DNA from 4 places in the Paenibacillus sp. FSL M7-0420 genome. Region 4 is predicted to be linked to each of the others. Evidence: riboswitches for the same ligand, from Rfam matches in the RefSeq annotation. Region 4 holds a riboswitch; each other region holds the start of a gene.
The links. A riboswitch is a leader RNA that binds a small molecule or an ion and turns the genes downstream of it on or off. The one in region 4 is predicted to bind cyclic di-AMP.

Region 1 (6,087 bases), 7.1 Mb from region 4:
GCATCGAAATTCCGCTCATATTCACGGGCCACCCGGATGGCTGCCACAAAATTCTGTGAATTCTTATAGCTGCTCAGACTGTACAAATCATAATTCTGCTGTTGCTTAAGTACTCCATCATGGCCGGTAATCACTACGATATCGGGACGCACACGGGGCAGCAGACGGTACAGCGTCTCCGCCATTTTGGATTCGTTGACATGATGTCCCTCCGCCGGTATGCGCAGCTGCTCGTAGAGGCTCAGGCTCTTCTTCAGATAGAGTGCATCACCATCCAAATGCAGGACCTTACCCGGCACTTCAAAATAAGCCGTTTCCTTCGGAGATTGGCCCCAGGTTCCCGTGGACCCCGACACGCTCTCTCCGCTTCGCTGGCTCTGCACCTGCCGGTCTTTACGCAACCAGGTTAGAGATTCTGTTGCCTTGATCTGCGCACGCGCTCCCCGCTCGGTAACCCGTGTAGGAGGCACCTGAACCAGATCCTCCAGCGGGGAATCCGCCAGCAGACGGAACTCCGTGCCTTTAATGACTGCTCTATTCTGCAATATATTGTCTACCCGGAAGGTCACATCGCCGCCATAGGATTTACGAATGACCAAGTCTCCTAGATTCATCACAACACCACCTCTACCCCATGTTATGGGCAAAGGCCCCGGTTGGTTCATCCGCCGGGAGGGTTTTCTGTATTCTATGCGATGCCTGCGGCCAGAAGAACCGCACTGAGCCGTGCATACTCCTCAATGCTAAGCGTCTCGCCGCGCCGCGAGGGTTCAATGCCGGCTTCGGAGAGCAGCGCCTCCAGGCGCTCCCGCCCTTCTTCCGGGAAGAAGCGTGCCTTAAGATTATTGGCAATCGTCTTGCGCCGCTGGGTAAAGGACGCCTGAACCACACCAAAGAAATGCTTCTCGTCCGCTACCTCCACCGGAGGACGTTCTCTGACCTTCAGCCGGATCACAGCCGATTCCACGTTAGGCTGCGGGATGAACACCGTACGCGGCACCATACAGACCAGCTCAGGCTCGCTGTAATACTGGACGGCAATACTCAGGCTGCCATACTCCTTGCCGCCCGGAGACGCCGCCATACGCTCGGCAACCTCCTTCTGGATCATGACCACGATATTATCCAGCGGCAGCTTCTCCTCCAGCAGCTTCATGAGGATAGGTGTAGTCACATAATACGGCAGGTTAGCTACGACACTAACCCGGTCCCTGCCCGCGAAATCCTCAGCGAACAGCTCCTGCAGATTCACCTTCAGCACATCGTCATTACGGATCTTTACATGGGGATAAGGCGACAGGACATCCCTAAGAATCGGAATCAGCCTGCGGTCAATCTCTACCGCAGTGACGGCCCCGGCCGTCAACGCCAGCCGTTCCGTCAGTGCTCCAATCCCCGGCCCAATCTCAAGCGCACCGGCTGTGCTGTCCAGACCGGCGGCATCCACGATTTTGTCCAGAATATTCTGATCGATCAGAAAGTTCTGGCCCAGGCTTTTTTTGAAGGAGAATCCGTAACGCTGAATTATCGCTTTGGTTCTTGTTGGGGACGAGATATTCTCGATACCGCTCATGAAGTAATGCCTCCCTGATCAATTTGGGCGAGGGCCTGCGCGAACTCTTCGCGGGTAATGCCAAACATCGCCAGACGTTTGTACAGCTGCTTGCCATTGCAATAACCGATACCGAGCAGATTGCCAAGCTGCATTCTGCGCTCAGCCGCCCGGGGATGCACCATCAGCCCTGCGGCCATAAGCTCATCCAGCCCGATGATGGGCGGTGCCCCCTCGAAGGAGGTATGTACATGCTCCAGCGCATGGCGGATAGCCTCAGGCGAAGCATTCTCTATTCCGATATCTCCTTTGCGCGTTGCATCCTTCTCAGGGATGAAGGCATGCTTGCAGCCCGGCACCTTGGCTGCGACGATTTTGCGGATTCGCTCTCCAGCATGATCCGGGTCGGTAAGAATGATTACACCCCGGCGCTCCATGGCCAGCTTGATCTTGGCAATGACCCTGCTATCCACTGCCGAACCCCCGGTTTCAATCGTATCGGCTTCAACCGCCCGCTTAACGGCAACGGTATCACTTTTCCCTTCAACCACAATTAGCTCTTTAATCATAAATATTTTTACTCCTTACTCCAGAACGCAAAAAGAAGAGGATTCGCTCCCCTTCTTTTTGGCTAAAGAATGTATAAGTGATGAGCGGCAGCTCTCTGAAATTTCGTAAGTGCTTCCCTCACTATATCTTATTAACCGCTAATTTGCAAAAGACTTTACGTTTAGTTCAGCTCCGGCTTCACAGGTCCGATCACATAGAGTGTGCGCGACTTGCGGCCGAAATTACGGGCATGACTCAGTGAATCGTAATAGACATCCACCTTGTTGCCTTTGATGGCACCGCCGGTATCCTCTGCTCGGCGAAACCCTAATCCTTCAATATACACCCACCAGCCAATTGGTATAACCCTAGGATCTACAGCAATAGTGCGGCCTTCCGTTACGCGTGTGCCGGAGGCAGTACGTGTTCCAATACCCGGTTCCTGCGACGAATACGCGGTCATGGATACGTTTTTGATCATTCTTTTGTACTCGAAATCCACACCAGCCTTACTGGTAACATTGCTGGCCTTTGCGCTCGCTTTAGATGACTTGGAGGTTGTTACAGGTTTGGAAACTTTGGCAGTAACTACGACGGGCTTAGGAAGCGGCTTGGTTCCAATGGCAATGACTTTGTCCTTGGTAACCGTCTGTACTTCCTTGCCGATCATGCGCATGGATGCCAGCTCGCCATCTTGATAGATCTTCTCGATGTGCTGGACCATTACGCCAGGCTTACCTGCCTGTGCCACTCTTACGGTTCCCTTGGTCAATGAGGGGTCTGCTGTCTTAATGACCCGGAAAGGCAAATTAGTTGTCCGTTGAACCACATGCTTGTTAATCCGGACAATTTTGATTTCCATGTCTGCAGATACTGCGGTTTCTAGCGAAGGGTAAATCTTGTCTAAGCCTTCCAGGCTGTAGCCCAGCTTGTCGATGGCCTGACCAATGGTATCCTCGGTCGTAAATAACGTCTCGGTCTTTCCGTCTACGGTAAGAGCGAACTTCTGCGCAGTGTTAATCACGATACGGTCGCCGTCTTTTATTTCATCACTAAGGCCAATAGATAATTCATCATGCGCCTGCAGCGAAATCTGTTCCTTAGCCAGCACATCACTGAACAGCGTTTCCCGCGTCTCCAGTGTCTGTACCTGTCCGTCTATTACTAGGGTAATTTCTTTCTTGCTCTGACCGTGTACGTACAGCAGTATTAACAGTGCGATAACAATCGATGCCACACCGGCAAGTAAAACTACGCGGGGATTCACTTGCTTCAACCGTAATGCGAAAGACCTGCTGGATGATTGCGAATCATGGGATACCTCTGGTTGGAATACGCCCACTCTTTCCATCCTCCTTACATAGCCCCGTCGTCCAAGTTAGTTCAAGGTGACTGTATCACTTCTGACGAAACTAGGTTTGAGTTTGCAACAGGATACGCCCGCACTTGCTTCAGCGTTTCCTGCTCATGGATCGCCTGCTCGGCATAGTTACTCCGGAGATCTGTTATATAACAGTATGCCGGGAGCATTCTCATTATTCAAAACAAAAGAAGCCTAAAAAGAGCTCATAGAGGACTCTTTCGTGGCTTCCCGGTGTCGAATACGTCGGAATGCTTATGCACGAGGTTTCCTCTCTTACTTGCGCTTACGGGGTTAGCTGTCGGGTTCGGACATAAGAGAGACGCCCTATCTCAGGTCACCCGCTCACGGCGGTTGCCCTCAAATTCACCCCAAAGACCACGTAAAGAAATCAAATAATGCCTGCGGCAATTCTGCGTTGTACTCTGTACGTTCATGCGGCAGCGCATTATTGGTTCCCCCGTTCTCCATACGGAGACTCAGCGAGACGATCCATGAAATTAGTGACTGTCACAGTTACAACAGCTCACTGCACTGAAAAGATGATATCCTGTTTTGATACATGTTGTAAAGGACGATTCAACCACGTTTACGTAAAAAAATGATTAAAATATTGTAATAATCGGCCGTTTTTCCGTCATAAAAGTTTAATATATCCGCTATACTTCATTTTTCACCGCTTTTACTCCTGTTTTCAGAGTATCCCAAATCGTTCCAGTGCGTTCGCATACGTAATTTCCGCCAATTCCTGTAATTCAATCCCTTTTATTGCCGCGGCCGCCTCCGCTACCAGCCTCACATGAGCGGTCTCATTTCGCTTGCCCCGGAAGGGGTGCGGAGTCAGATATGGGGAGTCGGTTTCGATCAGCAGCCGGTCCAGCGGAGTCTGGGCAAGCACCTCTTTGGGCACCCGGGCATTCTTGAACGTAATCGGTCCTCCAAAAGAAAGATGGAAGCCCAAATCAAGACACATCTTGGCACTTTCCCAGCTCCCGGAGAAGGAGTGCATTACGCCGCCAACCTCGCCCGCCTTCTCCTCGCGGAGTATACGGATCACATCTTCATGAGCATCACGGTTATGAATGCTGATTGGCATCTTCAGCTCACGGGCCAGCCCGATCTGCTTGCGGAATACTTCATGCTGCACATCCTTAGGAGAGGTATCCCAGTAGTAATCCAGCCCAATCTCGCCGATGGCAACCACCTTGGGATGAGCGCATAAGGAGGCGATCCATTCCAGGTCTCCGTCCTTCATCGTGATGGCATCCTGGGGATGCCAGCCAACGGCTGCATAAATATAATCATATTTCTCGGCAAGCTGCATGGTGGTCGGTATCGTATCCCGGTTAAAGCCGATGTTGATCATCTTGCTGACGCCGGCTTCCAGCGCCCTGGCAATGACCTCTTCGCGGTCTTCGTCGAATTGTGGAGCATCCAGATGGGTATGGGTGTCGAATAACTGCATTACATTACATCCTTTCGGCCTGTTGTTGTATCTATAATTTCAAGCATGATCTGATTATTTGGCAAAAATCTCTGCGATGGACGGCGACAGCTGTGGAAGGGCTTTCTGCAGTCTGTCCTGCGGAAAATACAGATGGTATCTGCCGCGGTGAATACCACTGATAGAGCGAACAATATCCGAGACCTCCGAGATTTCCCTCAGCCGGTCATGCTTGTCCAGAAGCAGGATCTGCTTGCTGTCAAAGCCGTCTCCCGGACGGAACACATCATAGGGAAGATCGGTGGGATAATCAATTTCCAGATCATAATCGGGCCGGAGTCCCGCACCGGCGAAGCTGCGGCGGATTTCGTCAATCGTGTCAGAATCCAAATGCTCCATCTCCACATATTTATACAGTTTACGATGGATAAACCGGCTGCACAAGTCGCTCAGGATGTCATCCTCCTCCAGCGTCCACTGCATGAAGGCAGTCTGCATCAAGGCTTCATCCAGCAGCAGGTACTGCCCTACCGTTACCTCTCCGCTGAACAGATCACTTAAGGGCTCGATCATGAAGCGGAAGGTATGCTGCTGCTGCACCAGCTCCTTGGCCCGGCGGAGAATCTGCCTGAGAATAATCTCAGAGCTGCGGGTTACCGGGTGGAAATAGACCTGCCAGTACATCTGGTACCGTGACATCAGGTAATCCTCAATCGCATGCATCCCCGATTCCTTCACAACCACCCGGCCGTCATAAGGGCGCAGCATCCGCAGAATCCGGTCGATGTCGATGGTTCCATAATTCACCCCTGTATAATATGCATCCCGGAGCAGATAATCCATCCGGTCCGCATCCAGCGGTCCCGACACCAAATTGACAACAATTTCATGCTCATAGGTTTTGGAGATAACCGAGGCTACTTTACCGGGGAAATCTTCAGCCACATCACGCAGAATAGCCGTAATCTCTGTATCCTCCAGAATGATACGGCAGGTCCAGTCCTCATGATCCATTTCGAAAGCTTCTTCTATAGAATGGGAAAATGGGCCATGCCCCAAATCATGCAGCAGTGCCGCACACAGGGTAAGCAGTCGCTCCTCCGGCATCCAGTCCTTATAGCCGCTCCGTTCAAACTGGGAAATAATCCTCCGCGTAATCTCATATACCCCCAGAGAATGGGA
Region 2 (6,087 bases), 4.7 Mb from region 4:
AATGAAGGCCCAAGGCTTGGCATAAGCCGATTTCCCTAAGCGGTATAGAAAGGTAGACATGTAGTGGTTTCTCCTCTTTATCTGTGAATTTAGAAGCCGTTACGTAAATAAGCAAACATAGAATTCAGGTATTGTTCAAACGGCATGGCATCGGAGCCTTCACTCAGCTGTTCGCCCGGCAGCATGACATTCAGCCGTCCGTCCAAGATAGGCACGAATGCCCCATAGACGGCACCTACCAGCAGGTGGGTATATCCATCGGCATACCGTCCACGGGTGAACTGCTCCAGTGTCTCCTGGGCTGTGATCTGCAAATGCCGGAAGACATTGAGAATGTAAGGCTCCAGAGACGGATATTGATTCGCCAGGGAGACGAACTGCCGCAGCTTATGCAGGAACTCCGAGGTGAATTGCAGCTTCAGCAGGTTGTACAGGACATCAAGCGGTGTAGCATCCGGCGGTTGACCGGCCAGCGTGTTATTCGCTTCTTCTTTCTCTTTGGCAGCAATATTGCCAATGAAATAGGCGGCCACTGCTTCTTCCTTGCAGGAGAAGTAATTGGCAAAAGTCCGCCGGGAATACCCGGCCTTCTGAACAACATCGTCAACAATGAAGCCATCCATGCCATGCTCAAGCGCAAGCTCGAAGGCCGCTACGGCTAGGGCGTAGAAGGTGGCTTCCTTTTTTTTGTCCCGCAAATTCAGTTTGGAATTCAAATTTCAATGGTCCTCCTTTCTTCAAAAGTTAAAGGCGCTATAGAATCTATAGGTTCTATTATTGCTCAAAGGGAAAGATTGCACAATGAGCATCAAGTGACGGAAATGTGAATATTTCAAATTTTGAGTAGTGGGATGGGGAAGAAAGGTGGGGGGGTAAGGTTTATGAGAAGTAGGATAGAGGAAAGTGATGAGGATGTGAGTGGGAGTAGAAGAGTAGGTGAGTAGGTGAGTAAGTGAGTAGGTGAGTAAGTGAGAAGTTAGTGAGTATAGGAGTAGAAGAGAGAGTAAGTAGAAGAGAGAGTAAGTAGAAGAGAGAGTAAGTAGAAGAAAGAGTGAGTAGATGAGCAGATGAGCAGGGGAGTGGGCGTAGGAAGAGAAGTAAGTGAGAGGAAGAGTAACGTTGGTGTAAACAGACGATAGCAGGAGCAAATCGCCGGGCGGTTAAGAGCCGAACTGAAGAATGCGCCTTCATTCCCGAAGGGACAGCATTTTTGACTTCTTTTGTCATCCGTGAGGTTTTACATTAAATGGCTACAGGCGTAAGATTCAATCAACAACCGAATGAAATGACACTGTTCTTGAAATGGCTGAATTCCGTAACGGGAACGGGGGAACCAACTGGTGCAGGCGGCTTAAGGATGGGCTGCTGAGTACCCGGGGTGAATCCTTGCCAGCGTGATACTATGGCTCTGGTGAGGTAGGGCAATCTCGCTGCCCGAATCCGTCAGCTAACCCCGTAAGCCTCGAAGAGAGAGGATGAGCGCCATGATCGATTAACCGACCACGGAGAGCCCTGCTGCTGCTGTGGTCTTTTTGCTGTGCAGGTGAGGGATAAATCCCTCTGATTGCGGAGGAAGTGTGCTGGAGGTGGAAATGAGAAGGATAAATCCCTCAGATGCAGCCGAAAGTGGGCTGGAAGAGGAAATGAGAGGGATAAATCCCTCAGATGCAGCCGAAAGTGGGCTGGAAGAGGAAATGAGAGGGATAAATCCCACTGATTGTGCTGGAAGTGGGCTGGATGCGGAAATGAGAGGGATAAATCCCACTGATTGCGCTGGAAGTGGGCTGGATGCGGAAATGAGAGGGATAAATCCCACTGATTGCGCTGGAAGTGGGCTGGAGGTGGAAATGAAGAGCACAAGTGCACCAGAATCCCAGGAATGTTGGCTAAACGAGCAAATGAAGAGCACAAGTACCTCTGAATTCCAGAAAAGTTGGCTAAACGAGCAAATGAAGAGCACAAGTGCACCTGAATCCCAGGAATGTTGGCTAAACGAGCAAATGAAGAGCACTAGTGCTCCTGAATTCCAGGAAAGTTGGCTAAATGAGCAAATGAAGAGCACAAGTGCCCTTGAATCCAATTGCGCCTCTGCCATACACAACCAGGCAGCCTAAAGTGGAAATTAGGGGCAATAGCGACAAGTGGAAGTGAAAAAAAGACGTATAACAACAATAATTAGTCGGTTTATTCATCCTCATACTAGTCAGTTACCGTATCACCAATCCATTGAAAGGAGGGGGTTACCATCGCTACTGTATTTATCGTCTGCTTTTGGGTTGGACTTCTGCTTATTCTCAGTGGCAGTATTCATGGGCACGGCTTGGAAGGCCACCTGCATGTCGGGGGAGGCGATGCCGGGGGGCCTGGTTTTCTGCCGATTCTTCCGCTGATGGTGTTTGTCACCGTCTGGGGCGGCACGGGGTATCTGCTTGTCCAGTTCAGCGGGATGCAGCTGTTCGCCGTGGTACTGGTCTGTACCTTGATCGCCCTGCTGCCGGGCATCCTGCTCTACACGGTGCTGGCCCGGGTGATGACCCGGTATGACAGCAGTATGAGTGAACTTGATTATGACCCGGCAGGCCAGCTCGGCTATATCAGCATCGCCGCAGCGAATGGGGCCGTGGGAGAGATGAAGTATGTGCTGCACGGGACCATGCGCTCCATCGGCGTGCGTGCCGAATCCGGCCAGTCGCTGTTGCGGGGCGATCGGGTGATTATTGTGAAGACGGATAAGGGGATCGCAGCGGTCACTTTGTTCGAGAGGGAAATGGAACAAAACTAACGGGGAGTGTCGGAGCAAATGTTAATTTTATATGTAACCGGAGCTATTGTTGTTGTAATTCTGCTGGCGTTAACCAGTATTGTGACCGCGTATAAAAAGGTTCCGCCCAATCAGGCCATGATCGTATACGGTCTCGGCGGCAAAAGAGTGGTCCAGGGCGGCGGGACATTCGTTATCCCCGGCTTCCAGAACAATAAAACCATCTCCATGATGCTGATGAGCTTCGATGTGATCCCGGCGCAGGCCATGTTTTCCCGCCAGGGCATCAAGCTGAACCTGGAGGCGGTCGCCCAGATTAAGATTAAAAGCGATCCAACCGCTATTCTCACAGCCAGCGAGCAGTTCATTGACCGGCCGGAAGAAGACCGAGAGACAATTATTCTGCATTCGGTGGAGGGTCATCTGCGCGGCCTGATCGGCCAGCTCACCGTAGAATCTATCCTGAAGACCCCTGACGAGATCAACAGCAAGATGCGGGAGACCTGCTCGGAGGACCTCGACAAGATGGGGCTGGAGGTGGTCAGCTTCACCATCAAGAAGATTACCGACGACAAAGGGTACATCGACAATATGGGGGTGCCCGAGATTGAGCGTATCCGCCGCGATGCCAGTATTGCCAAGGCTGAGGCCGAACGCGACATTCAGATCAAGCAAGCCGAAGCGGAGAAGGAATCCTCCATTGCCAAAGCCAATGCCCATCAGGCGACCATAGAAGCGGGAACCGCCGCCCGTGCGAAGGAATCCCTGTTCGAAAAGGAGTTGAATATTAAGCAGGCTGATTTCAAGCTGGAGACCGAGGTGAAGAAGGCGCAGGCGGATCTGGCGTACGAATTGCAGCAGAATAAGATCAAGCAGTCACTGGTTACGGAACAGGTCAAGATCACACAGATGGAGGCCGAAGCCAACCGCACAGTCCGGGAGATCGAGGTTGAGCTGAGACAGCGGGAGCTGGAGGCAACGGTGATCAAGCCTGCCCAGGCGGAGAATCAGGCTACGGTTATGCGGGCGGAAGCTGCCAAGCAGCGGCAGATTCTGGAGGCGGAAGCCGAAGCCGCTACGACGACTAAGCGCGGGCTGGCAACAGCCGAGGCGGAGCTGGCAAAAGGCAAGGCGAATGCGGAGATCGTCCAGCTGGCCGGAGCGGCGGAAGCGGGAGCGCTGCAGAAGAAGGCCGAAGCATACAAACAGTTCACTCAAGCCGCCCTGACCGTGGAATTCCTGAAAATCCTGCCCGAGCTGGCTGAGAAAATCGCCTCCCCGCTGGCCAAGGTAGACAAGATCACCGTCATCTCCCAGGACGGGGCTTCCTCAGGCGTGAACAAAATCACCGGCGATATCGCCAAAATCATGGCCCAGGTGCCTGAGCTGACCAAGACGCTGACCGGCATGAACGTAACGGAGGCGCTCAGCGGACTGCTTGGCCGGGAACAGGGGCAGGAACAGGAGTAGGCGTTAGTCGTTAATAAACCGCCAGCAAGCCGCCTTCCTGACTGCATCTTTCCACAAAAAAAACAGGCGTCAATCTCCTAAAGGAGGCTGACGCCTGTGGTATGCCTGAAGCTAAACCGTGCATAAGTCTTATAGTGAAAAGGAAGCTGCGGATCAGTGCTGCACCGCCCGCAGAACGAAAGCTACAGATCAGCGCTGCACCGCTCTCAGGCGGTAGGTGCAGCTTGCATAATCTCCGCGCAGGTCGGAGACTACGAGACCCATGCGCATCAGGCGGTCTCCACCGAGCGGTGTCCCGCCGAAGGCGGTCCGGAACGGAGCGGAGCTGTCGCCTTCTGTTGCCGAAGAAGCTTCTGCGCCGCCGTGAAGATGCTCGTTGCTGCCTTTTGCCCCCGTCTCAAGCACGTAATCCAGCTCCGGGTTCAGTCCCTTGAGCGTAAGGCGCGAGATTGGCGGATTAGGTCTCGCGAGTACGCGGAAGTAAGCGACGAAGGCTTCGGTCTTGTCCTCGCTGACGAACATCCAGGCGGTCTCACCGCTGCCCTCGAACGGACTCAGCAGACGGTACATGTCCCCTTGCTGCACCAGCGTGCGGATCTCCTTGTACTGGGCAATCTGCCGGGCGGCCAGGTCCTTCTCCGCTTCAGTGAACTTTGTGAGGTCCAGCTCATAGCCGAAGTTACCGCTCATCGCTACATCGCCGCGCATAGCGAGGGAGGTAATGCGGTCTACCTGATGGTTCGGAACGTCAGATACATGTGCGCCCATGCTGCTGGCCGGGTAGACGATGCTTGTGCCGTACTGAATCGCCAGGCGTTCCACCGCATCGGTGTTGTCGCTGGTCCAGGTCTGCGGCATATAGAACAGCATGCCCGGATCGAACCGGCCGCCGCCGCCGGAGCAGCTCTCGAACAGAATATCCGGGAAGCGCGAGGTCAGGCGTTCCAGCAGATTATACAGGCCGAGCATATAGCGGTGGGCGGTTTCTTTTTGCCGCTCTGGGGCAGCCTTCGCCGATGCAATCTCGGTCATATTGCGGTTCATGTCCCACTTGATATAGCGGATCGGGGCACTGGAAAAGACCGCGCTTAACGTCTCATACAGATAGTCGCATACCTCCGGGCGGGAGAGGTCCAGGATCAGCTGGTTGCGGCCTTCCGTGCGGCGGCGTCCTTCGGCATGCAGGCACCAGTCTGGGTGCTTGCGGTACAGCTCACTGTCCGGCGAGACCATCTCCGGCTCCACCCATAGACCGAACTGTACGCCCTCCTTGTTGACCCGGCCTGCCAGATCAGCGAGACCTTCAGGCAGTTTGCGGCGGTCCTCGAACCAGTCGCCTAGTGAGCTGTTATCCTTGTCGCGTCTGCCGAACCAGCCGTCGTCCAGGACGAATAGCTCAATGCCGAGCGGGCCTGCTGCTTTGGCGATGGTTGCGATTTTGTCCGCATTGAAGTCGAAGTAAGTCGCCTCCCAGTTGTTGACCAGAATCGGCCGGGCCTGATCACGGTGAACACCGCGGCAGAGTCGGGTCCGGTACAGACGGTGATAGGTGCGCGACATGCCGCCGATGCCTTCGCTGGAATAGACGAGCACGGCCTCGGGGGTCTGGAAGGATTGGCCCGGCTCCAGCAGCCAGGAGAAGTCGAACGGATTAATCCCGATGCTTACACGGGTCTGCCCGAACTGCTCCACCTCGGCAGTAGCGCTGAAGCTGCCGCTGTAGACAAGGCTGAAGCCATAGACGTCACCCTGATCTTCATCTGCACCCGGGCGCAGAAGCGCGAGGAAGGGATTGACCTGGTGGCTGCTTGAACCGCGGCGGCTCTCCAGGGACAGCGCGGCTCCGGGGTTAAGCG
Region 3 (6,087 bases), 7.1 Mb from region 4:
ACCGCACAGATCGGGCCGCATTCCGACTCCAAGCCGGACTATCCCCTCCATCGGAAAGAGCTGGGCGAAGCCGCACAGAACGCCTTGTCCGTTCACTACCGACACATATTGCTCGCTGCGCAGCTGCGGGTCTCCGAACTCCACGCCCAGCGCCTGCATCTGCTCCCAGGACATCCAGCCGTAAATATTATACGGAGGCTTGTAGCTCCACTCACAGATCTCAGCGGCATGCTGCGGCTCCATAGGCACCACGTAAAAGGTTAGCGGGGAGCTAATCATTAGGGGAGGCCTCCTTCCAGGGGAAATCAATTTATACTTATCATTCTTTATATTAATTATATACAAAAACAGCGAGTTTCGACGCAAATTCCTTGCGGAAATACAGAAACTTGACAAACGCCAAAATATATTTTCCGAAAGTGCAGAATCGGTGTTTTACAAATATAGAGACGGGTAAGTAATTTTATAGACAAAAAAAGCCCTTCTCCAAGATTTCGGCAAAAATCTCGGAAAAGAGCGTTAGGTTACAAAGGATTATTGTACATCATCGTTGTCTTGGGAATCCGAAGCTACAGTCTTGTAGGCATCTGTACTCATGATTCGCTTGGCGCCAACGTAGCGGTTGACGTAATAGCTGTCACTCAGCGAACTGATGGTTACACCACGTGAGGAAGAGGCATGGGCGAATTCGCCGTCACCAACATAAATACCGACATGGGATACGCCCTTACCGCTTGTATTGAAGAATACAAGATCGCCCGGTCTCATCTCGTCACGGGATACAGCAGAGCCCATCTGATATTGGGAGCCGGATTGATGGGGCAGGTTAATGCCGATCTTATCAAAAACATACATTGTAAATCCGGAGCAATCAAACCCGTTAGTTGATGTACCGCCGGACACGTATTTGGTTCCGATGGCTTTGTCGATCACTTTATCCATTTTGGAATCCGCGAAAGCGCTTCCTGCTCCGATGGTGAAGATAATGGACAAGCTTAGTACTGCGGCTGCTAGCTTCTTCTTCAAAAGTAAATACCCCTTCCAATGCCTACGAGGTTAGCTTAAGGGTTCGGTTGAAGGTCCCCTATGACCCCTCTTAGAATAGGAGGTCAATTCACCCAAAGTGGTTCCCCCGTTTCCCTAATTCATTAGGGAACTCGGCACGACTGTTGATTAGGATTAGCGGTTCATTCAATACATGACAAAACCTTTGTTAAAAGCGATTCAATAATTACAAAAATGTTACTAAAAGATCACTGCGATAATTGTAACAAAGACTAAGGCGCTTGGCAATCACTTATAACATATTAATGCATCTTTTTTGCTGTTTTTTAGAGTTATAGCCCTTTCGAAAGACTCATATCTATGCGCAGGGGTTAATTTATATGATAATTTCTTTATTTTTGCAAGAAAATGCTGTTTCAAGGCTGCGAATTCGGTGTAAAAGGTAGAATAAGGAAAAGGAAAAACCCGGAAATGATTACGGCAATAATCATCCCGGGCTCGTATAAGTTACATTTAGTTGTTAGAGGCTGAAATATTCGGGGTATGCTTCAAGGGTTCAATCGTAAGCGACAGCTTGGTAGGCTGTTGTGCTCATTACTCGTTTGGCGCCAACGTAGCGGTTGGCCCAGTAGGACTGGCTCATCGAACTGATGGTTACACCACGTGAACTTGAGGACTGTGCGAACTTCCCGTTTCCAACATAAATACCGACATGGGACACTCCGTTACCCAGAGTATTGAAGAACACGAGATCACCTGAACGCAGGTTGCTCTTGGATACACTTGTTCCAACTTTGTACTGTGCTTTGGAGGTGCGGGGCAAGGTAAGCCCGACATTCTTGAACACATACTTGGTAAATCCGGAACAGTCGAAGCCGCTGGTGGTTGTGCCTCCGGTTTTATACGACGTTCCAATGGTTTTTGAAATCACAGTATCCATTTTGGAATCTGCGAAGGCACTGCCCGCTCCGAGTGTGAATACCATCACAAGACCCAGCGCTGCCGCGGTGCATTTTTTCTTGAAATTCTGACTAATCAAAAGATGTACTCCTTCCAGGGCCTGCGAGGTTAGCTTAAGGATTCGGTAGAAGGTTCCCCTATGACCCCTCTAAAGCGAGATCAATTCACCCAAAATATGGTTCCCCCACTTCCCGGTGCAGGGAATTCGGCGTTTTGTGCACCAGAACAGTGACTTATCGGCATAGCTTAAATTGCAATAGTTACGGAAGATTTTGCTTGAAAGATTACAACTTTGTTACTACTGATACAGCCATCATTGTATCAGAGGATTTAGCCTTTTGCAAATGCTTTTGTCCTCCGTTCAAGCAAAAAAGAGTCCTGCTCCCGGATAGAGGGGCTGTGACTCTCTTTAGTATGCCGCTTCAGCAGCTTATTATTGTGGAAATGATTTACTGGACCAGAGGTGGTACTGGGCAGCGATCCCCCACATATTGAACAGCGTGGAGGGCAGCGGAGCTGCCTGGCGGAGCATAAGGGCCGGCAACCCGGGATAGAACAGAGCAGAGGCGCTGCAGAGCAGAATGACGGCCAGGCTTCCCGCCCCCAGAACGATGGATATACCAATGGAAGGCAGCAGCACCTTCAGGCAGATCAGCAGCGAGGAGAACATACCGGTACCTGCGGTGTAGCCGAACTGCATATAGAGCAGAAGCTTGCGGACAAGGAAGAGATAGAGCAGCCAGCCCAGTACATAAGGCACCAGCTTGAGCAGGAGCTGTACATCGAGAACGCCGCTGAGCAGATGACGGTACATACGCGGAAGCAGCCAATAGAGCGGCAGGAGGGTTAGCGCCCATTCAACGAGGCTGAACACCAGCACCGGCAGCCCATATTTTCTCATTCCGGGAAAAAAGAACAGTCCCCGCGCTCCGGCGCGCTCCTGGTGAAGCTCGTGCAGCAGCCCTGCACGGATAAAGGGAGTCACCAGCAGCCTTAGCACTGTCAGCGCAAGCAGCATCCACAGCCAGTGCTGGACGGCGGGGTCGGTGCGCAGCGCGGTCTGCCCCTCGATATAATACAGCAGCCTGCCTATTCCGCTGCCGCCGGCGTTCGCATCCGGGTAGCGGAGCAGGACGGGGACAACCGCGCTTTTAATGAATTTGTACAGGAAATATCCCCAGAACAGCCGGTAGATAAATAGCAGGATCAATATATAGAACTGCTCTTTCATGCTGATCCAACCGCGGGCAATTGAGCTTTTCACCATTCCTTCACCTCACCAGACAAGAGTTCCGAGCAGGGTTTCAAGCAGAGTTGATGCACTAAGCGTCCAGCGGGAGAGTGTACGCGGCTCAAGCTCCGCCATTCTGAAATTATTAAGATGCCTGCTCTCCAGCAGAATGGAATGCCCCGGATCAATCTCTGCGGAGACCAGCGGCGTTTTATACGTTAATTCAAAGGAGGTAGCCTTACCCTCGCCATTCCAGTATTGCTGCACCGTGTACCCGTCTGCGAAGGTGAATTTCACGGGAACATCGGGGTACAGGCTGCCCTTATTGCTTACATCGACCACAGCGCTATAGCGGCTCCCCCCGCTGTCGCTGTTGTCCTGTTTAACCGTAAGCCTGATATCGTCAACTGCGAAGTCGGGTGCCCCCCCGCTATAGACATACCGCTCAAAATACGTCTGCCAGGATTGCTTGGTCACTTTCTCCACAACCTTCTGGAAGTCGGCAGTGGTCGGATGCTGGAAGCGGTATTTGCGGGCATAGGCGGCGAGGATGGCGTCCATATTCTTGGTCCCGGCGATGCGTTCGATATCCTTCAGCACCAGCTTGCCCCGGATGTATACATTGCGCGTGTAGGCATCATCTCCGGTGTATTTCCAGGTCTCCAGCTTAAGCGGCTGTGAAGAGGAGACCAGGCTGGACTGCAGCGGGAGGCTGGAGACCACACCGTATTCCTGTTCCATCAGCCGGTCTTCGGCATAAGAGGTGAAGCTCTCATCCAGCCAGGCTTCTTCGAATTCATTGCTGGCCACCAGGCCGTAGAAATATTGGTGCCCGATCTCGTGGATGATCGTGCGCTCCAGGGAGGTGCCCGGTGAAGTGTCCGTGGCGCCGAAGGCGGTAATCAGGGTCGGATACTCCATGCCTCCGGCCCCGTTGCCGGACTCCGGCGGGACAACAATCGATAAGGTGGAGTAGGGATAAGGGCCATACCACTTGCTGAATGCCATCAGTGCAGCCTCAGCCGCCTGGAAGTAACGCTCCTGGAGATGCTTATGCAGCGGGTCCAGATAGAGCTTAATCTTCACTCCGGGCACCTGCGGCGCGGAGAAGGCCTTCTCGGCAACCACGAAATCAGGCGATGCCGCCCAGGCGAAGTCGTGGACGTCATCTGCATAGAACTGATAGATCTTGCGCCCCTTCACAACCTTGGCGTCTCTCACCGGAAACCCGGTTGCGGCGACCTTATACTCGGGCGGGACAGAAATCGATACATTGTAAATTCCAAAATCACTGTAGAACTCGGAGTTGCCGTGATATTGATGCAGGTTCCAGCCTTCTTCCTTGAGTCCTCTTCTGCCGGCAGGCTCATAGACGCTAATCTTCGGAAACCACTGTCCGGCCATCACGAAGTCGCCAGCGGTTCCCATCCGGGCGAAAATTTTCGGCAGCTTGACCTCGAATTTAAGCCGTACCGTAACGCTCTCACCGCCGTTCACCGGCTGCGGCAGATGGACCTTGAGCAGTGTTCTGTCATTGACATTGCCGTCGTCCGGCTGCACATATTGGGTGCGCTGCATCAGCGAAATACCCTCGGAGGTCCGCAAATCTGTCAGGGTAATGCTCCCGTAACCCCCTGCAGGCATGGTATCACCGCGAAGCGTGCCCCCGGATTCCTTCATGAAGGTGGTGCCGGCGGATGAGAATGCATTGGGATACAGATGAAAGTAGAGCTCCTGGACCGGCTTTGCGCCCGGATGGGTCCAGGTCAGCGTCTCGGAGGCGACCAGAGTCTCCGCACCCGGCAGGAGCTCCACATCCATGTGATATTCAACCACGCGCTGGCTTAAAGCCTCTGTCTCCGATGTGTAGATCGTATCTGAAAGATCGGACTGCACGGGCTGCTGCCGGGGGATAATGGCGGGGGACTTGGCCTCTTTTGGAACAGAGGCAGTCCATACGGCAGGGCTATGCCCTGACAGAAACCATATTCCGCCTCCAAGCAAGGTGAGGACAGCCAGGACTGCGAAGATGAGGGTATACCTTAATGAATGTGGCTTCATACTATGATTCCTCCCGTGACAAGCATCTACGGGATGTATATGTTTGCAATCGCCGCATTATTAGCTAAAATTAAATAATTAGTGAATGGAAAGGATGTGCACATGTGGATAACGTACAACCGGAGGGCAAAAAACAAATTGCCTTGAATATTGTGAACGCCAGAGCCAAGCATAAGGGCTTCGGTGCAGGCTCGATTGATCTGAACAATGTATCGCCTGTCATTATTGATCAGGGTATCGCCGTTATCGATATCGGTGCCATGCATGCCAAGAGCAAAGTGGAGAAGGGAATCAAGTTCTCTATGAACCGTGAGGATGTTCCGGCGGGAAGACAGGTATGGGTCGTATGGGTGGCTGTGGACCGTACCCCGGAGGGACAGTTCTACGGCGGGATTACCGCCTGTGAGATGTGGATTGACACCGAAGCGCGCCGCGGCTGGAAGATTCTTGCGGATCATGTCAATAAGCTGGATGCGGCCTTGAAGCGCAAGCTTATTCTGGATGGACTTGGAAGCACTGAGCGGGCAGCGCTGAAATCACTGCTGATGGCCCATAATGAAGAGTGGTGGGCCGCTTCGCCTGAGGAGCTGAAAGCTGCGCTATCGGAATAGAAGATCAGGTTATAGGCTTCGCCCAAAAATTAAGGCTTGGCCCCAACGGGGCCAAGCCTTATCTGATGTCTAAGCAGGGATGAATGGATAACGGTTACTGCGGATCTGTTCTGCCGGGAGTGTTCAGCTTGCGCTTGAGTTGGCTGACTCTGGCTTGGCTGATGCCGAGAACCTCGGCAAGCTCCTTCTGGTTGGCATAGGGATGATCTTCGATCGCTT
Region 4 (6,087 bases):
AAAGTCTGGGTCGCCTTCACCGATACGCTGCGTGCAGAGGTACTGGAAGCTCTTCATCAGAACGAGGTCGTCCCTGTTGCTGGAGCTGAGCCCCAAAAATAGGGCATCATAGCTGATCATCCTATCATTTACACAAAGGCAGGACACCGCATGTTATCCAAGCGGTATCCTGCCTTTTATCATAAGCGTCACGTACTATAGCATTCCGGCAGCCCATAATCCGCCTCTGCGGATCATCCGGCGCAGCGGCTCTGAAGAGAAGGAAGGCAGATGGTGCCCAGGCATCAGATAGACCACCCGGCCTTCGCCGAAGGTATGGCACCATGCCGCCGGTCTCATCGCTCCGTCATGAGGATATTCGGCCAGTACCGTTGTCTCGAAGTGGGGATGCTGCTCGAAATAGTAAGGCTCGTCCTCTATCACAAAATCAGAGATCCCCTCCATAATCGGATGCTCCGGCGCAGTCACCTTCATCTGAAGCGTCGTGAACGCCGGATGATGGGTGAACCGGGCACCGAGCATCGCCCCAAGCTCCTGATTACGCTGCAGGGATATGCCGTTGTGCACGACAAGCAGCCCGCCGCCGCCAGCCACATAAGCAAGCAGGGCTCCGCTCTGCGCAGCGGGTAACTGCTCCTCGGAGAATTCCGTATAGGAGACCACCAGCCTGCATTCTGCCAGCTCTGCCTGGTTCATCCGTCCGTAATCCTCCGTAGAGACCACCTGGAGCTCCGGCTCAAGGAGCTGCTCCAGCTCACGGTCTACCCCTTCGAAGGGATGATATTTCACTTCAGTATAGCTGCCGAACGCTAGTGCTTTGTATGAAGACATGATGTACACACCTCTCTTTTGCCAAGTTAGCCTGTCCTGAATGTGTTCGTGTCACCAGGGCCAGAGATTGCCGTCCAGATCGATATAAGCCGGTTCTTCGGCTAGATACATCCTGTGGTTATGAACGATCGTCATAATCTTGCCTGCTGATTCTTCAGGAGTTACAGGCGCCTCTGCATCCTTCTCCCCGTTCATATAAGTCTGCAGCCAGCCGGGATGGAAGACCAGCACTTGTCCGCCCATCGCACGCAGATGATTGTGCAGCAGCGAAGACTGCATATTAAGCGCGGCCTTCGACATACAGTAGCCATACATATTGATCCGCTTGTTCCGCCCGATGCTTCCGGCCTCCGACGAGATATTAACCACCAGACGCTGGCGGCCTTGCAGCAGTAAGCCCATCAGTGCATTGCTCACCCTCAGCGCACCCAGCGTGTTCACGTTATAAATCTCCGCCATAGCTTCATCATCCATATCCACGAGCACCGTTGCATCATCAGACTTGTGGATAATCCCTGCGTTATTGATAATTATATCAAGGTGCCCTGTACTTCCGGCAATACTCCGCGCGGCCTCCTTTACGCTCCCTGCACTGCCGATATCGAGAGGGACCAGCCTCAGGCTATCCGGGTATTGCGCTTTCAAAGCTTCAAGTAGCGCAGGGTCCGGCAAATACTGTCCGGCAAACACCATGTATTTACTCTCTAAAAGAGAGCGAACCAGGTACAATCCGAGTCCACGGTCAGCACCGGTGACACAAGCAACCCTTTTCATAAGCTCCCCCCTCATATCTGCATGATTATGCACTGAGCCTAAGTTCATCCCTCTCACATTAGCATGGCCACCGGCCGTTAACAACGTCCTGCAAGGGAGGGGCAGGCTTAGCTGAACTTTCTTTTGCTTTAATTTTGAACTATGCTACAATCATGATTAATAGTTGTTAACAACACAATTGTTGACAACAGGTTTCATTCACTCTTACACAGGAAGGTGATTCTAAGGTGTCTATTCAACAGATCCATACTAAGGATGAACTACAGCAATATATCGGGCAGCCCGGCAAAAAACTGCTCTTCAAGCACAGCACCACCTGCCCGATCAGCGCCAAGGCCAACGAGGAATTCCAGGCCTATGCACAGCATTCAGATACGCCTGCAGCCGTGGTTCATGTGATCGAAGACCGTCCTGTCTCCAATCAGATTGCTGAGGATTTCGGGATCAAGCATGAATCCCCGCAGATTTTCCTGCTGGAGGACAGCGAGGTCCGCTGGAACACCTCACACTGGAAGATTACCCAAAAAGCGATAAAGGAAGCAGTGGAACAATGAGCGCGAACGTAATTGTCTATTCGACCTCCGGCTGCGGCGAATGCAATCAGGTGAAGCAGCTGCTGGAGAGCAAGGGCATTCCCTTCGAGGTCCGGGATGTGATGACCAGCTCCGTCTATCAGGAGGAAGTGGAGAAGCTGGGCTTCATGGGCATTCCAGTCACCGTATCCGGGGACCGGGCGGTCAAGGGCTTCAATCTCCCTGAGCTTCAGGAGCTTATGGATGCTGCTGTTCTGTAATATACGCAAAGGTGCTGTCCTCTCAACGGGAGCAGCGCCTTTTTTTTGCGATTCATCGATGAAATAACTGTATATTTATATATATCTGGAAAAGGAGGCTTGATCCTTTGAAATGGCTACAGGATGAGCATGCCGCCAAATGGCGTGAAGAAGGACAGCGTTATGTGAGCGACGTCAATCAATTCGTACATAAGGGTCTGACAGAAGGCTGGGACACAGCGGGAAATGAACCCGCAGAGGATACACGCGGGGCCCTCGCCGCCAAAATCTATAAGATGATTCGAGGAGCTAATGAGCACGGTGAGATTGCTGAGCTGCGGGAGCAATTGCCGGCGGCAACGTGGCCGCTCTCCGGGCACTTTCAGAAGGAGATGCAGGCGATTCGCGGTATCCATTTCATAAGTGATGATGCTGTAGTGTTCAGCACCGGCTCACCTTGGGAGAAGAATGCAGTTGTGGCTGTACATAAGGATGTTATTTCCGTATTCGACGAATTTAGCCTGGTTGGGGCATCTCCTGACAATCAGTTCTATGCACTCGCGGGCACGCAAGGGATTACTATTCTGCAATCCATGAACAGCGCATTACAGGGAGAAGTAGTGGCCGAGCTTTCGTGGCGGGAGCTGAATGGAACGATTCAAGCGCTGGACCCGGACTTTACCGTTTTGAACATAGACCGCCTGGATCAGGAGTTACCCTTGGAGCAAGTTATTCCTTTTAACGGCGGTCAAGCGTTATTGCTTGTTACAAGTCAGGGGATTATCCTGGTCCAGCAATCGCAGGAGAAGCCATGGGAGGTGAAGCTGCTGCATCCTGACCTCGAAGAATATAAAGCAGATGAGATGGAGCATATTGAGATCGACATGCCGCATGGTGCTGTCTCTCCGGATGGAAGATGGATTGCCTATGGCAGCCAGGGCAGTGATCATCTTTTATATGACACAGCTTCAGGGCAGGTTCACTTATTCAATCCGGAATCCAGTTACCCGCACTATACTATATTTACGAAGGACCAGCATAGTGTATGGTACAATGCCTGCCACTTCTACAATGGCGTTACTCTTGCCGTGTCCCTTGAAGATCTAGAAGCAGGCAAGCTCCTGCCAGATCAGGAATATCCGGTCGTTAACGGGGAAGCCCGGGTGTATGCGGCGGCAGCGCTGAAGGACGGTGTTGTCATTGGCGATGCCTATGGCTACTTGAGGCTCGTTGATGTAGAGGGGCGGGAGCTGTGGCGTTATTATGCCGGAAGCACCATTTCCGGATTAGCTGTCAATCCGGATGAGACCATGCTGGCCGTGGGGACTTATGGAGGGATGCTGCATTTCCTGGACCTTCATGCCACTGAACGCAGCGACTATGAGATTACAACAGGAACCGTTCGTGAGATGAAGCGGATGATTGCCTGGAAGAATCAGAATGGGCCGCTTTGGTGGTGAGCTGATACATGGGGGAACCCTTCTTCTCCGCCGCCGTCTGCCAAAAATAAAAAACGGCGATTGAGCGAGATAAATGGCAGATAATCTGCTACATATATGAGTTTTCGCTTCCATTTGCATAACCAGTCAGCCATTTGCTGAAAACAAGGCGAATAGCACTCTTTTCCATTTTTACAAACCCCCTCTGAAGAGAGTATGATTCGTGTTGAAAGCAAATGAATGCATTCATGAAAATGAGCATATGCATGCACGCTGAATTTCCGTCATGTGGAAAACGGGGGAACCATCCGGCCGTCAGGCCGACTTGGGGTGAATCCGAAGGAGAATGCCACGCGCAGGTCTCCGGCAGGTAGGGCGACTCTCACCGTCCGAATCCGACAGCTAACCTCGTAAGCGTAAGGAGAGAGCCCTGATCCGCCACGCTTTTGTGCCAGGCGTCTTAAGCCTGTTACCCAACCGCAGGCAGAGGTCCTCCTCTGCCTGCGGTTTTTTGCGCGCTGGAATGAACTGCACAGTATAGATTCAGGAAGGAACGTGACCACATGCCTGACCCCTTATCGCCCAAACTAACAGCCGCTGCCGGATTCAACCCCTACACCCAGCAATATAGCGGTCCCGTCTATGCGCTTAGCTGCCTGCTGCTGGAGCAAGGCGCCCGCGCCGAACAAGCTGCAATCGCCACCTTCGTAGCACTCCATCCACTATGGCTGAAGGGCAGCCTCTCAGGTGACGGCGCTGCTGCGGCTGCCTACAGAGAGTGCATCCGCCAGTGTGCCATGCTCACCCACGACCGCAGCCGATATGCTTCTGCGCTGCTTAACTGGGATGATCACGTTGCCAGTGCCTTATGGTACGGCATCCAGCTCCCCCTCCCCGACATCAGCCAGATTCTGGAGTGCAGCATTCCCGAGCTAAAGGCCCAGCTTAGAGGAATACGCGAACAGATGGCAGCCGCACATTCAGCCTTGCCTGCGGTCCACCGCCCTTCAGCGGGGTGAGACTGGGAATAACGCAGGATACGCGGAATATAGGAATGAGTGTGGCGGAATTGGTTGGATGTGGCGGAAATAGGGTACGGATGCGACAAAAGGAGATGGATAGCGGACCATGCGGACTACAGATCCGCTATTTCAGCAAATGGGACCATTCCGAAGGCCATGCGGACTGAGAGGCGCTTAATGAACCAATTTTGCCTCATTTTGCGCTCCATACAGCCCTTTAGCGTCCTCTCAGTCCGCTCCGGGAAGATAATCAGTCTTTTTCACAAAATAAGGGCCGCTGAGTCCGCAAAATCCCCCCACAAAGTGGGGCTTTAGCGTAGGTGATGACTCAGGTACTTTGCGGGGACCCCAAACATATAAATTCTATCAAATAAAGCCGCAGCATCCGCCGCGACTTAATCCTTGACTCTCAGCATCAGCACCCATACAGTGCCTGGCTCACCTTACATAGCTAACCATCCCATGCACTGCTCCTGTCTCCGCCGGCCGTTCACTACATAGAACTCAGCTCTTGCCCTTGCCGCCCTTGCCGCCCTTGCCGCCCTTGGCAAACCGCCAAAAAGCCATACAGCAGCCGAGCAGTCCGGCTCCCAGCAGAAGGGTCTGTAACGCACCCAGCCAAGTCGACTGATCCGACGGGATCAGGCTGCTGACAATAATGAGCAGGATAGAAGCCGCGACCAGCACGGGGGTTTGTCTACTTTTCTTCACAACCATTCACCACTCCTAAAGACTAATACTACTAAGGTACACCATCTCCGGCGTTTTCACCAGTTCACCACGGCTCCGGGCACACCCGGGCGGAAGAACGCAGGGCGTCCTTGGCTAGTAATTCTTCACGCCATAATAGTCAAAATCAGCGAAGGAGTCATGCTGGTGAGCATCCACGGAACCAATGAAATTGAACAAGCCTGTAAATCCGCCAATCTCCCCCGGCTCCCCGTTCACGCCTTCATCCGACAAATAGAGAACATCGATATTTTCTACAAAAGCTTGCCAATCCCCGTTATCCCCGAAGCGGTAAAGGATACTCGCGATGCCTGCATTATAGATAAGCTTGAGCTCCGCTGTCTCTTCAGGGACTGGAATGTAATTGTGGACCAGCTCGATGCGCTCTCCCAGCTTGGCCTGAAGTACGTATAGAACGGTACCCTCTGATTCGGAGTGGGTCAAGTGAACGTACAGCCAATTATTCGAATCATAGTATAGCCCCAGACCTGCCGTTTCCGAGTAGTGATCGGGATGAAAT

Region 1: another riboswitch for cyclic di-AMP. It lies ahead of MKX51_RS31490 (3D domain-containing protein); the one in region 4 lies ahead of MKX51_RS01115 (hypothetical protein).
Region 2: another riboswitch for cyclic di-AMP. It lies ahead of MKX51_RS21110 (hypothetical protein); the one in region 4 lies ahead of MKX51_RS01115 (hypothetical protein).
Region 3: another riboswitch for cyclic di-AMP. It lies ahead of MKX51_RS31955 (C40 family peptidase); the one in region 4 lies ahead of MKX51_RS01115 (hypothetical protein).

What each region holds. Positions count from the first base shown of each region.
Region 1 is NZ_JBBOCJ010000001.1:7,307,743-7,313,829, reverse strand. Features, by position in the region: gene yabG (sporulation peptidase YabG) at 1-614, opposite strand, end outside; gene rsmA (16S rRNA (adenine(1518)-N(6)/adenine(1519)-N(6))-dimethyltransferase RsmA) at 689-1,573, opposite strand; gene rnmV (ribonuclease M5) at 1,570-2,121, opposite strand; gene MKX51_RS31490 (3D domain-containing protein) at 2,283-3,443, opposite strand; cyclic di-AMP (ydaO/yuaA leader) riboswitch at 3,730-3,956, opposite strand; gene MKX51_RS31485 (TatD family hydrolase) at 4,156-4,926, opposite strand; gene MKX51_RS31480 (HD domain-containing protein) at 4,981-6,087, opposite strand, start outside.
Region 2 is NZ_JBBOCJ010000001.1:4,911,130-4,917,216, reverse strand. Features, by position in the region: gene MKX51_RS21120 (MMPL family transporter) at 1-60, opposite strand, end outside; gene MKX51_RS21115 (TetR/AcrR family transcriptional regulator) at 90-716, opposite strand; cyclic di-AMP (ydaO/yuaA leader) riboswitch at 1,295-1,477, shown strand; gene MKX51_RS21110 (hypothetical protein) at 1,593-2,114, shown strand; gene MKX51_RS21105 (hypothetical protein) at 2,321-2,782, shown strand; gene MKX51_RS21100 (flotillin family protein) at 2,801-4,231, shown strand; gene MKX51_RS21095 (alpha-galactosidase) at 4,421-6,087, opposite strand, start outside.
Region 3 is NZ_JBBOCJ010000001.1:7,397,420-7,403,506, forward strand. Features, by position in the region: gene MKX51_RS31945 (GNAT family N-acetyltransferase) at 1-279, opposite strand, end outside; gene MKX51_RS31950 (C40 family peptidase) at 535-1,026, opposite strand; cyclic di-AMP (ydaO/yuaA leader) riboswitch at 1,031-1,173, opposite strand; gene MKX51_RS31955 (C40 family peptidase) at 1,562-1,990, opposite strand; cyclic di-AMP (ydaO/yuaA leader) riboswitch at 2,048-2,186, opposite strand; gene MKX51_RS31960 (hypothetical protein) at 2,399-3,232, opposite strand; gene MKX51_RS31965 (M1 family aminopeptidase) at 3,242-5,257, opposite strand; gene MKX51_RS31970 (YwhD family protein) at 5,362-5,868, shown strand; gene MKX51_RS31975 (AbrB/MazE/SpoVT family DNA-binding domain-containing protein) at 5,963-6,087, opposite strand, start outside.
Region 4 is NZ_JBBOCJ010000001.1:252,373-258,459, reverse strand. Features, by position in the region: gene MKX51_RS01145 (CHAD domain-containing protein) at 1-102, shown strand, start outside; gene MKX51_RS01140 (ThuA domain-containing protein) at 196-831, opposite strand; gene MKX51_RS01135 (SDR family NAD(P)-dependent oxidoreductase) at 883-1,605, opposite strand; gene ytxJ (bacillithiol system redox-active protein YtxJ) at 1,833-2,159, shown strand; gene MKX51_RS01125 (glutaredoxin family protein) at 2,156-2,398, shown strand; gene MKX51_RS01120 (WD40 repeat domain-containing protein) at 2,506-3,837, shown strand; cyclic di-AMP (ydaO/yuaA leader) riboswitch at 4,078-4,247, shown strand; gene MKX51_RS01115 (hypothetical protein) at 4,380-4,835, shown strand; gene MKX51_RS01110 (hypothetical protein) at 5,343-5,549, opposite strand; gene MKX51_RS01105 (family 43 glycosylhydrolase) at 5,664-6,087, opposite strand, start outside.